DNA from 4 places in the Paenibacillus sp. N3/727 genome. Region 1 is predicted to be linked to each of the others. Evidence: predicted binding sites of a transcription regulator. Region 1 holds the regulator's gene; each other region holds the start of a gene.
What was found. The regulator Rex, encoded in region 1, represses fermentation and respiration genes when NADH is low (regulators of the CRP and FNR family bind a similar motif). The targets are predictions, from matches to a motif close to TTGTGAAATATTTCACAA.
Positions count from the first base shown of each region.

Region 1 (3,214 bases):
CTTCGACTGTCACCATCCAAGAAGCCAAAAGACTGGGAAAGCTTAACGGAGTTAGAGAATCAGATTCACGTCACCTTGGGAGACGTCGTTCGCAAAGGAGATATGCTAACATCTGAAGTTCGGGAAGAACTGAATGATTATGGAGCAGATAGTTTAATTACGGATATTAACGGCCTCTTTAAGGACTTGGCTGCGCACCGGGAGAATCTGAAATTTTTCATGACTCTGAACGATGAAGGCGTGGTTTACTGGATGGAGGCGAACGGTAATTTCCGCAGTAAATCGCTGCAGATGTTTGCTGTGCCAGTTGATGTGAGCGGGCAGTTGAAAGAGCTGTTCTTCGATAAAAAAAGAAGTATCATCCTCACTTCTGCAACTCTATCTGTAGATAAATCGTTTCAGTATATGATCGATAATCTTGGGCTGCAGGATGCTTCAGATCAGGGGCAGCTGAATACCGTGCAGCTTCCGTCACCGTTTAATTACCGTGAGCAAGCATTGTTATTAATTCCAAGGGACTTCCCAAGCGTTAAGGGGACCATGGGAGATCAGAACTTTGTGAGTACACTCGTTCAATCACTTGCAGATGCCGCTAAAGCGACTCATGGACGAATGTTGGTGCTGTTTACCTCGTACCGTATGCTGCGCCAGGTGTATGATCCGCTCAAGGAAGTTCTGTCATCCAGTGATATATCCGTACTAGGACAAGGGATGGATGGATCAAGCCGAACCAAGCTGATCCGAAGGTTTCAGGACAGCAGCGCATCGGTGCTGCTTGGGACAAGCTCATTCTGGGAAGGGGTCGATATTCCGGGAGAAGCGCTGACATGCCTGGCTATCGTAAGGCTACCGTTTCAACCGCCTAACCATCCCCTTGTCGAAGCGAAGAGCGAGCTACTGCAGCAGCAGAAGAAAAATCCGTTCATGAAACTATCCGTACCTCAAGCGGTTATTCGCTTTAAGCAGGGTTTCGGGCGTCTTGTGCGAACAGCTCAAGACAAGGGTATTGTGATTGTTTATGATACCCGTGTGATTGAATCTTATTACGGAAAATACTTTTTATATTCACTGCCTGGCCCGAAAATGGAACATATGCGGACAGAGCAGATGGTTCCCCGCATTGCGGAATGGCTTCATGGGGACGAGGCGATACAATAAGAATTTAAGTTATTTATTTTGAGTTTATCATTAGGGGGAGCATGCATGAAATCGGATAAAATTTCGGAGGCCGTGGTTCGCAGACTGCCCGTATATTTACGCTATCTGAACGAACTTCATCTTCGTGAGGTTGCGACGGTGTCCTCACAGGAGCTTGGACAGAAGCTCGACCTAAATCCGGCGCAAATCCGCAAGGATCTTGCCTATTTTGGAGATTTTGGCAGAAAAGGGATAGGTTATGACGTCTCTTATTTGATCGAGAAAATCCGTCATATTCTTAAACTGGACCAGCAAATTAATGTAGTGCTTGTGGGTGCTGGTAATCTTGGACACGCCCTTTCCAATTACAACGCTTTTTTGAAAGATAATATGAAGATTGTAGCTATATTCGATGCATATACTCCCAAAGTCGGCACTAAAATCAACAATTTAGTCGTTCAGTCGATGGAAGAATTGACGGCGACTATTAAGGAGTTCGGAATCCGGATCGGGATTATTACCGTTCCTGATGTCGAAGCACAAGATGTGGCGGATAAACTGATCTCATCCGGTATTGAAGCGATTCTGAATTTTGCGCCAACGATCTTGAAAGCTCCTCCGCACATCCGGATTCATACAGCTGACTTCACGACGGATTTGCAGAGTCTGGCTTATTATTTGGATAACGGAAAGGAAGATGCCGATCATGACGAAGCGTAAATGGATGATTAAAAACGGAACCTTTGCTGTGCTTCAGAACGAAAAGCCGGTTCTGCGCGGATATATGGTCATCGAAGACGATCTCATTACCTATATCGGTGAAGAACAACCGAAGGTTGAGGAAAATACGGAGATTATCGACGGCACACATCTGTTTTTCATGCCTGGTCTTATGAATACGCATGGTCATACGGCTATGTCGCTTCTTCGTGGGTACGGGGATGATCTGGCACTTCAGGTATGGCTGCAGGAGAAAATGTGGCCGATGGAAGCGAAGTTTACAGCTGATGATGTATATTGGGGTACCTCGCTGTCTGTGATCGAAATGCTGAAAGGCGGCACGACGACCTTCCTCGATATGTATGATCATATGGATCAGGTAGCAGCCGTGACTGAGCAGTCCGGTATGCGTGGGGTACTTACTCGCGGTGTAATCGGTTTGTGTCCTCCAGATGTTCAGAATCACAAGCTGAAGGAGGCTACAGCATTTGCGAAGGACTGGCACGGTAAAGCCGATGGACGTATCACAACGATGATTTCGCCTCATGCGCCTTACACATGTCCTCCGGATTACATCGAAAAGTTTGTGCAGACTGCTTACGATCTAGATTTGCCAATTCACACCCATATGTCAGAAACAGTAACTGAAGTCGAGCAGAATGTTCGGGATTACGGGTTGCGGCCAGTAGCTCATCTTCAAAAACTTGGCGTCTTCACACGTCCGACGCTTGTTGCGCATGCTGTTCATTTAACGGATGAAGAGATTGAGATTTTGGCGGCTCATAAGGTAGCGGTATCCCACAATCCGGGAAGCAACCTGAAGCTGGCAAGCGGTGTCGCCCGGGTACCGGAACTGCTTAAAGCGGGAGTTACCGTATCACTGGGTACTGATGGTCCTGCGAGCAACAACAATTTGGATATGTTTGAGGAAATGAGACTAGCTGCTCTTATTCATAAGGGTGTCAGTGGCGATCCGACAGCAGTCCCTGCTGTTGAAGCACTTCGTATGGGAACAGAATACGGAGCGAAATCATTATTCTTAGACGGTGTTGGGACGCTGGCTCCCGGCATGAAAGCGGACTTTATCGCGTTAAATACCGATCAGGCACATTTTCTGCCTCATACGGACTTTATCTCGCATGCGGTTTATTCAGCGAGTGCCAAGGACGTGGAGCATGTGTGGGTAAATGGTAAGCAGGTTGTCAAAAACGGAGTTTGCCTTACATTGGATGAAGAAAAGATTCGCCGTGAAGCCCAAAGTGCGTTCGAGCGGCTGTTGACCCTTTAGGGAATAACAAGGGAGCGAGGAACGCAGATTGAAGAAAAAAACGAAGTGGATACTTCTCAGCATTTCCGG
Region 1 is NZ_CP093336.1:2,504,560-2,507,773, forward strand. It holds gene dinG (ATP-dependent DNA helicase DinG) at 1-1,158, shown strand, start outside; gene MNQ98_RS11310 (redox-sensing transcriptional repressor Rex) at 1,204-1,857, shown strand; gene MNQ98_RS11315 (amidohydrolase) at 1,844-3,145, shown strand; gene MNQ98_RS11320 (cell wall elongation regulator TseB-like domain-containing protein) at 3,174-3,214, shown strand, end outside.

Region 2 (3,214 bases), 1.3 Mb from region 1:
GGATAAGTCGTTGTCCATTGCAGTTGTTCTGCCAAATTCAGCATCCTTTTTATCCTTCACCGCGTTGTTCCATGTATCCAGTGTGGTTTGGAGCTGATCTGCGGGAACACCCATTTCTTTGGCTAATGCCTCGATCGAATCCCCTTGAATTACAAAGCCCATTTTTTCATATTGTTGAATCGCTTTAGCGCGGGATTTTACGCCGGAATCAAATACAAGATAAGCCGATTTTTCAGGCAGTGTATTGATTGCAGCGGTGACATTGTCCCGAGTATCCAGTTCGTTTGCGAAACGTTTACCCTCACTGGAAACGAGGATCGCTCCTTCACCGCGAACCGCTTCCCCAATGAGATAGGATTTCTCTTGCTGTACCGTTGGATGAACTTGGATTTGATCCATATCGACCGTTACACCGCCGAGTTTTTCAATCATCTTGATGCCGTCACCGGTGCTGCCTTCTTGGTTTGTTGTCACAAGACCTTTCAGATCGGAGCGAACCTCGGCAATCATATCCATATTGGAGCCGTAACCGCCGGCTGTAACAACGACAGCATCCGCTGCAATATTTTTCTCATCATTCTGGTCGAAGATAACTTTGACGCCATTTACTTTGCCGTCTTGTTCCGTAATTTCCGTTACATTAGCGTTCACAAAAAGTGGGATTTCTTGTTCTTGTATGTTTTTCAGCAAACCGTTAACAAGGTATTGTCCTACCGCTGAGCCATCTTCAGGACGGTGTGTACGCTTTTCGCTCATACCGCCTGTAATCGTAATATTGTTCAACCGAATTCCAATGGAATCCAGCCAATCGATCGCACTTGCTGAATTGTCAACGAAGAAACGAAGCATCTCTTTGTCGTTTGTATCATGACCGCCTTTTAACGTCTCTTCATAAAATGAATCATTGCTGTCGGTAATGCCTTGCTCTTTTTGGAACTTAGTTTCAGAAGCGTTCATACCCGAAGATGATTTTGTTGTATTCCCGCCAGCAAGCGGCATTTTTTCAAAAATAACCGGGTTCATGCCTTTTTCTTTTGCCTCAAGTGCAGCAGACATACCAGCGCCACCTGCACCGACAATGATAATATCATATTTATCTTTTAGTTGATCGATTGGTGTATAGCCGGCTTGAGACGCCCCCGAAACGGCTTCTGTTTCTTTGTTCTCTTCTTTTTTGTCATTGCCCTGACTCTGGTTTTGGTTTTGGTTCTGGTTCCCGTTGCCGCATCCCGCGATCGCGAGCATGAGAGAGAGAACGAGAATAAGCGTTGTTGCTACGTTTTTTTTCATGTTTGACCCTCCGCTTTTATATGTCTGTTATCTAGATGAACGCGTAAAGAACCCAACAAAAAAGAAGGGAGTAACGGAGAAATTGAGAAGTGGAGGAGCGTGAGCGTCGCCTTTGTTCTCCGAACTTCAAATCTTTCACGGTTACCTCCCCTGTCTGAATCGTTAGTCTTTTAGGTTCACTTCATTTTAATATACTATCAGCTCTATTACCTGTGAATTATTTCACAATTATTGTTGAATTTTGTCGAATTGTCTTCTCGAACAAGTATAAGGTTTTTTTGGATGATGCCCCCCTCCTTTGGAACCGGATGCAGCTTGTACTGATCCAGAACCAGGGCAGCAGCTAACAACGGAATATATGGAATCAGATGTATCTGCAGTCATAAAAGCAGAAATACGGCGCGACTATTTTGGTATGGAGTGGTGTTTCCTAGTTCACCACCTAACATTGTAACAATTTTAACATGTAATTCTAGTTATTTTTATTTACTGGAAGATTATAGTTTGTTAGCTTCGGGGCAAGCCCTGAAATGATCCGACGGGTCACAAACATGTAACTCATTTTACTGTTTGAGGCCCCTTACTTTACTACAATAAGAGTAAGCACGACGGTTCAGGGAAAGGGGCGAAGCGATTGAACGAGAGCCAGAAGTATCAGGTTATCCTCCACGGAATGACAAGTAACAACGTGGCAAAGACGTGCAAGGAATTCGGTATTTCCAGAACTCTGTATTACCGCTGGTATAACGCCTATATGCAGGATGGAATGGCCGGACTTGGCAGGAAGGCCCGCAGACCGGTGATGCCGAATCAGGTGGACAGAAAAACGGAAAAGATTATTTTGCAATATGTGGCACGTTTTCCCCAGGATGGGCCCAAGCGGATCTATTATGAATTACAGGACGAAGGAGTACGGACGGGGGAATCCGGGATTTATAACGTACTACGCAGACACGGGCTAAACCGGAGAGAGGATCGAGAGCGATACGCCAGGGAGATCAAGGCCAAGAAGAGAACAAGCCGGGGAAAATCAAATTCTGCCGGAAACCAGGTGAAGCAGCAAAACCCACTGGACTACAACATGAACAATTCGGATCATGCGAGGCCCGGCTATATTTGTTTTCAGACCATCCAATACATAGGCAAGTTTCCGAAGGCAGGGAAGTTATACCAGTACATCATTTTGGACTCCTACTCGCGACTAGCGCTGGTGAAGCTGTGCAATCAGAAGTCAACGATGGAACTTATTGATTTTATGCGCTTTAAGATCATGCCATTGCTGAGAACCTTTCATCTGGAGATCGATAATCTGGTAACCAACAAAAGCCAGGAATTCTCGACAGCCTGGGAGCGGGGAAACCACATGTATACAGAATATCTGCACAAGCACAACATTAACTCCGTTACCTTTGGCGCCGATCATCCCGAGGTATTTCAACCTTTGCATGAATTCACTACGGTTCTGGGAAAAGAATTTTATAAACCGGTTTGGCACGAGGGAAGAATAGATTCCTTTGACACGCTGGAGCAGCACTTAAATGAATACATGAATTACTATAACTATATCCGTCCTCTCGGGGAGGGGAATAACCAAGGTAAGATCCCTTCTGACATTGTGCTTGATTTCAGAGGGGTTCAGGGGCCATTGCCGCTCTGGTTGTATACAAGGAGATGAGGGATATGATCAGGGACGGTGAAAAAATCGGGATCGTAGGTGCGGGAATCTCCGGCGTGACCCTCGCTTATGAATTGGGCAAGAAAGGTTACCGCCACGTGACGATTATGGAACAAGGGGACCGGGTTGGTGGCAAATGCCACTCGATCGAATACAAGGGGAAAACCTATGAAATGGGCACCTTGATTGGTCTGCCGTCATACAAAATGACGATGAAGCTAATGGAGGAGTTTGATCTGCAGGATAAGG
Region 2 is NZ_CP093336.1:1,194,600-1,197,813, forward strand. It holds gene MNQ98_RS05320 (flavocytochrome c) at 1-1,290, opposite strand, end outside; gene MNQ98_RS05325 (helix-turn-helix domain-containing protein) at 1,925-2,965, shown strand; gene MNQ98_RS05330 (FAD-dependent oxidoreductase) at 2,971-3,214, shown strand, end outside.
Region 2: the regulator Rex is predicted to act here: its motif matches at 1,501-1,518, upstream of MNQ98_RS05320 (flavocytochrome c).

Region 3 (3,214 bases), 720 kb from region 1:
AGACGTAGCGGCCTCCTCTACACGCATATATCCACGGATAATCCATGGCTGGCGCCCCACTTCTGCATAAAACCAGCCCAGCTCTACAGCCAGAAAAGCGAGCGGTGCGCTCAATGCGATGATCCGTAGCATCCACTTGTTAAGCTCATTGCGCTTTTTCCAGAACACAAACAGGAAATATAGGACCGAAATCGCGAGCAGAGCAAATCCAATTCCGGCCATTAAATCAAACAAGTAATGAACGAGAAGTGGCGGCCATTCATCCTTGGGGAATTCCTCCAGCCCCGTTACCTCAGCATTAAAGTCTCCAAAGGCCAGGAAGCTGAGCACCTTCGGCAGATGAAGAGCCCCTAGAACTTCATGCTCTGCATTCAGCCATCCCATTAGAACCAAATCCACACCGCTGCCCGTCTCAAAATGCCACTCTGCCGCTGCAAGCTTCTCCGGCTGATGCTCGGCCAAAAACTTGGCGGACACATCTCCAGCTAAAGTGTTCAGCAAGCCGAACAGCAAAACAACCGCCATCATGAGATTCAAGGATTTTTTGTGGTATGCGGACACCCCTTTTCTCAGCATTGCAAACGCTGCAATCCCGGCTAACAAGGCAGCTCCTGTCAAATAAGCAGAGCTTAATACATGGAACACCTTGGAGAACGTCGCCGTATTCAGCATCGCTTGCACCGGGTTAATCGCTGTGAATTGCCCTGCTTCCATGACAAAGCCTCCAGGCTGGTTCATGAATCCGTTCACCGTCGTAATAAAAACGGCAGACATACCTGCCCCGGCGACAATGGGAATCGTCAGCAACCAATGGATATACGGATTTTTGAACCGATCCCACGTATACAAATAAATGCCCAGGAAGATGGCTTCAAAAAAGAACGCGAACACTTCCATGAATAACGGAAGTGCAATGACATTCCCCGCTAATTTCATAAAATTCGGCCACACAAGGGCCAGTTGTAGCGAAATCGCTGTACCAGTCACGACACCAACCGCAACAGAGATGACAAATCCTCGAGACCACCTCTTCGCCATAAGTGTATAATGGGGGTCCTTCTTCCGGATCCCGATGAACTCTGCAATAGCGATCATTAATGGTATACCGACGCCAATCGTCGCAAAAATAACGTGGAACCCGAGAGTCAAGCCTGTTACCAGCCTGCTCCACAGCACCGTATCAATTGCCATTCTTTACTTTCTCCTTTCAACCTCTGTTCATTTTTCGTAATAAATTGATGCTCATGACTAGGCCCGCTACCGTTTGGCTACATCTCATATCCAGTTTGGCCAGAGTAATTGACACCGTTACATTTTCCAGCGCTTAGATGTTCCACTATCTTTGTATGCAAAAAGAGATTTTTTTCACAAAGTAAGGGACGTTGATGCTTTGCCTCACACGCATTGCATTTTACTGCCGTTCGTTACTGGCAGAAGCGAGAGCTGGCGAGCCTGTTCTAACCTGGTACATGTATACAGTCAAAGTACTAGACGAGACCTAATAGTTAAAATTATTATATCTTGGTCTGTAAGCAATTCAATCACTGACACGTCTTCGTCCCTAAACGTTCAAGAAAGGATCAACTCTTTCTGACAACTAGGTGAAAAACACAAAAAATACCCGATCGAGCTATTGATTCATTCAGCTCATATGTGGTATTACAAGTCTACTCGCATATCGATTTATGCTAGGTGTGCCGTGCCTGTTATGGATGGCTTATTCAGTGCCTTTGGCGTCACCTGTCGAAGACCTATCCCCATTGCATTCCCTTTATACTCTCTTTTAAAGAAAGATACATTCTATTGAAGTTACCCCTGTCAAGTAGACAGTAATGAAAGAAGATCACTAAGCACCTTAGTTCGGTATTCAACCGGACTAAGGGCTTAATTTCTTTTGGAATCGATGGTGGTTTTGAAAGTGGATATAGCGGTGGACTTCGTTCATTAATTGCTTCGGGATACTAGCATTGTCGAGACAATTGCCCTTACGTGAAATACTTGACTGTATGCAGTGACACTTTAAAAGCTTGTCGTAGGGCTTGGATGTGTATTGGAATCCTCGATCACTATGGAGGGAGTAGACCACGTGTTTTTCGATTGTGGATCGCCTTTTTCACTGTATCGAGAACAAGCCGGATGTTATTGCGCGGACAGAGAACTATCGTGCCCCGTTAGTTCAATGAAGTTATCTTTTGTAATAACCCAAAACTGTCGCTATGGTAAAGTATAAACGTTCCAAGCTATGCTACTTACAATTCAAAATAGGCAGAAAATCAAATCAATCTGATATTAATTTGGAATAGATATTGAGATCATTAAACTTTCCTTCTACTCTTTTATATTGTCTAAGTGTTCCTGCAAACGTAAAGTTGAGCTTTTGTATAAGCTTATAGAATTCACGTTTTCGTGGTTAACCTTTGCTTCGATTCGATTCAACTTTAAAGATGAGAATGCGGATCTAACAAAGAACAGATAGCTTCTGAAGTGTATCCTCTTCCCCAAAATGATTTAGCAATGTCATATCCAATTTCTGCTTTTTCATTTTCAAAATCAAAGGAATTATAACCACAAGATAAACGTTCTGTGTGTAACTCTGTAATCAATACTTTTACCTCCATTATATTTTAATGTCAGGTTTAAGATATTGACATCTGCGCATAGTTCAGTCCCTTCATTTTTGAAGTTTCATTATACATGAGCTTAAGGGTTTATCTACGATCGGCTTTTGTTATTAAACTTCTCCGTTAGCTTATTTCACTGCTAATTTTAAAGCGGCTTCTTCAGCTTCTTTATATGCTTTTCGTAATATTTCATCTCTGTCCAGTATATCAGTACCTTGCACTCGAAGAATTTGATAATCTTCAATACCAAAAAAATTGAACATCGACTTCAAGTATTTATGCGAATATTCAATTTCGGTATACCAGTCATTATTGGTATAGATTGCCCCACTTCCTTGTATCACAAGCATTTTAGACTAGCTGAAGAGGTGGAATCGACTTCTGGATGTGCATTAATGACAAGCAGTTTGCTCATTGGATGTTTTCTCCTTTAAGTTTTATTTAATCTTAATTGTCGACAATATTAATCGTCGATCAATATAATAGACAATATAAATGTTTCATAGTCTTTTGTCAAATTCTATAGACAATAATTTAAAATTAGTTTTTAATAATTTACAAAAAACATTTAGGGCTTATAATGATTGTTTTGA
Region 3 is NZ_CP093336.1:3,223,771-3,226,984, forward strand. It holds gene MNQ98_RS14720 (cytochrome ubiquinol oxidase subunit I) at 1-1,191, opposite strand, end outside; partial or broken gene MNQ98_RS14725 (GNAT family N-acetyltransferase) at 2,279-2,573, opposite strand; partial or broken gene MNQ98_RS14730 (NAD(P)H-dependent oxidoreductase) at 2,750-2,974, opposite strand.
Region 3: the regulator Rex is predicted to act here: its motif matches at 1,354-1,371, upstream of MNQ98_RS14720 (cytochrome ubiquinol oxidase subunit I).

Region 4 (3,214 bases), 1.4 Mb from region 1:
TCCTGATTGCCATGTTAATTGGCTTACAACCCAATCAATCAAGCGCATTAATTCAATCCACGTTTATTGCTGCTGGGCTTGCAACGATTGTCCAAACTTATTTCTGTATGAAGCTGCCTATGGCGCAAGGTCCTTCTTATGTTCCGCTCGGTGCGATTGTCACGATTTATGCCGCTAGTGGTGGTGGAGAACTAGGTTGGAGTTCTGTGTTAGGTGCCAGCTTAATTGGTGCGATCCTCGTTATTATTTTGGGCTATGCTGGAGTATTCAACAAAATAGTTAAATCATTTATCCCTCCCATTGTAGGGGGAACAATCATTTTCATTGTAGGTCTTTCTTTATTGCCTGTTGCGATCAGAGACAATATTTATGGCGCCACTGACGCTACAATTAACCAAAACGTGTTATTAGCACTTATCTCAGCTGCTGTGCTCATTATTTTCGTGATCCTAGGCTCTTTGTTCCATAAAAAAGGATCGATATTCCGAATTACTTCCGTGATGATCGCGTTAATTGTCGGATGTATTTCTGCACAATTTATGGGCGTCTTGGATTTCTCAGCTGTTCAAAATGCCCCGTGGTTTAGCATGCCGCGGATTCCTTTTAAAGATTTCGGCTTTACTTTTGACTTTTCTGCTATTATCACCATGGTCATTATTTATCTCGTACTGTTGGCTGAAACAACAGGTACGTGGTTTGCCATCAGCAACGTGATCGATAAACCGTTAACGGATAAGAATATTAACCAAGGTGTTGTTGGAGAAGGGATTAGCTGTCTTATAGCTGCTGGACTCGGTTCAACTCCAGTTACAGGCTATTCTACAAATGCAGGTATTATTTCCATCACAGGTATCGCGAGCCGACGAGTCTTTCTTGCAGTAGGAGGATGGTTTGTCCTCTTCGGCTGTTCAGGAAAATTAGCAGCTTTAATCTCTTCGATTCCAACAGCTGTCATCGGCGGCGTGTTCGCTATCGTCTGCGGTATCATCTCGATTAACGGTATCCAGGTCATGAAAAACGAAACGATTGGCGAAAAAGAAATGTACATTATCGCAATACCGATGATTTTAACGCTAGCGCTAGTGCTCATTCCTAAAGATTTTCTCTATACTCTGCCTACTTTCGTGCAATATCTATTGGGCTCACCTATTCTAGCTGCTTCGCTTGCAGCGATCTTGTTAAATAAGCTGTTGCCAAGTAGGAAGTAAGTTGTAGAGCTAGGCAATTGGAAGGGATCACTTCCCCTTTAAATAAGACATAAGTAATCTAAACGAGGCTGCCCCCAAAGACTACGTTCATTGTAGTTTTTGGGGCAGCCTCTTCATTTAGGTATTGTTGCCACCGATTCTAATCCTCTCCACACGGATGAGTACTGACGGTAGCTAGGTATATTTTATAATAATCTACTTTTTGAGTTGATCCAGTGTGACCTATTTGATTGATGTACATCCGAAGTAGTTGCTACCATGTTCAAAGAAGTAGAGTGAATTCATTCACAATATTATCTTGTTATTGTTGAACTAATGAAATGGCAGAGGAGTTATTCATGATGAAAAGAATCGTAACACTGAGTACCCGCAAACTGATGGATACCGCAAAACACGGCGGATGTGGCGCATGCCAAACATCTTGCCAGTCCGCTTGTAAGACTTCCTGCGGCGTTGCCAACCAGCGCTGTGAAAACCCAATGAACAAATAGGATTCGAAAATGTTCACCGCCCACTGCTCTGTAGATGGGCGTCTATTTTTTAAACCGGTTCTATTTGTCGGTAAAAGGAGCTTGATTAGCAAGTATGATTCATCAATACCAACTGAACGGATACAACATCGTGCTTGATACCTACAGTGGATCGGTACACGTTGTTGATGATCTGGCATACAAAATCATTGAGCTTTACGAGCATACATCTCCGAAGGAAATCCTGACAATCATGCTGGAACAGCATAAGCACGATTCGGATATTACCGAGAGAGACATTCGAGAAACCATCGCGGCCATTGAGGAGCTTAAAGATACTGGACAGCTCTTTACCGAAGATCCGTATGAGAATCTCTCTATGGATTTAAGGAATCGAAAAACTTATGTTAAAGCGCTATGCCTCAATGTCGCGCACACCTGCAATCTATCATGCGACTATTGCTTCGCCAGTCAGGGAAAATACAACGGCGATCGGGCCATTATGAGCTATGAGGTTGGAGAGCGTGCTATCGATTACCTGCTAGAAAATTCAGGACATCACCGGAACCTTGACATTGACTTCTTCGGCGGCGAACCGCTTATGGCCTGGAAAGTGGTCAAACAGATTGTAGCTTATGCACGAAGCAAAGAACAAGAATATAAGAAAAAGTTCCGCTTCACCTTCACGACGAACGGTATGCTGCTGAACGACGAGGTCACCGAATTTTTAAATAAGGAAATGTACAACGTCGTACTCAGTCTGGATGGTAGAAAAGAGATTCATGACCGGCTCCGCACAACCGTTAACGGAAAAGGCAGTTATGACCATATTGTACCTAAGTTCCAGGAATTCGTCCGAAAACGCGGAGACCAAGAATACTATGTACGAGGAACCTACACTCGTAACAATGTCGATTTCACCAATGATATATTCCATATCGCAGACCTTGGTTTTGATAAACTTTCGATGGAACCGGTCATCTGTGATCCGCGGGAACCCTATGCACTTACCGAGGAGGACCTCTCGGAAATTTATAACCAGTACGAAATTCTCGCCACAGAAATGATTGAGCGCGGTGAACAAGGCAACGGGTTTACCTTTTATCATTACATGCTAGACCTCTCGGAAGGCCCTTGCATTCAGAAACGAATTACCGGCTGTGGATCGGGAACGGAATATCTCGCTGTCACGCCATGGGGCGAGCTTTTTCCTTGCCACCAGTTCGTCGGAGATGAAGCGTACAGCATGGGGAACATCTGGGATGGTATCACACGACCAGAACTACAATGCCAATTCAAAGAGAGCAACTGCTACTCGAAACCGGAATGCAAGGATTGCTGGGCCAAACTCTACTGCAGCGGTGGCTGTCCTGCCAATGCCCTGCACGCGACGGGTTCCATCAACGGCATCTATGACTTTAGCTGTGATGTTTTTCGCAAGAGGGTTGAATGTTCCATGATGGTGAAGGTTGCCGAGTCTATTAGAGCTATGGAAAGTGACTCTCAAAGTCAAAATCATTAAGAGAGTTTAACAAA
Region 4 is NZ_CP093336.1:1,119,402-1,122,615, reverse strand. It holds gene MNQ98_RS05015 (uracil-xanthine permease family protein) at 1-1,208, shown strand, start outside; gene scfA (six-cysteine ranthipeptide SCIFF) at 1,550-1,699, shown strand; gene scfB (thioether cross-link-forming SCIFF peptide maturase) at 1,794-3,200, shown strand.
Region 4: the regulator Rex is predicted to act here: its motif matches at 1,482-1,499, upstream of scfA (six-cysteine ranthipeptide SCIFF).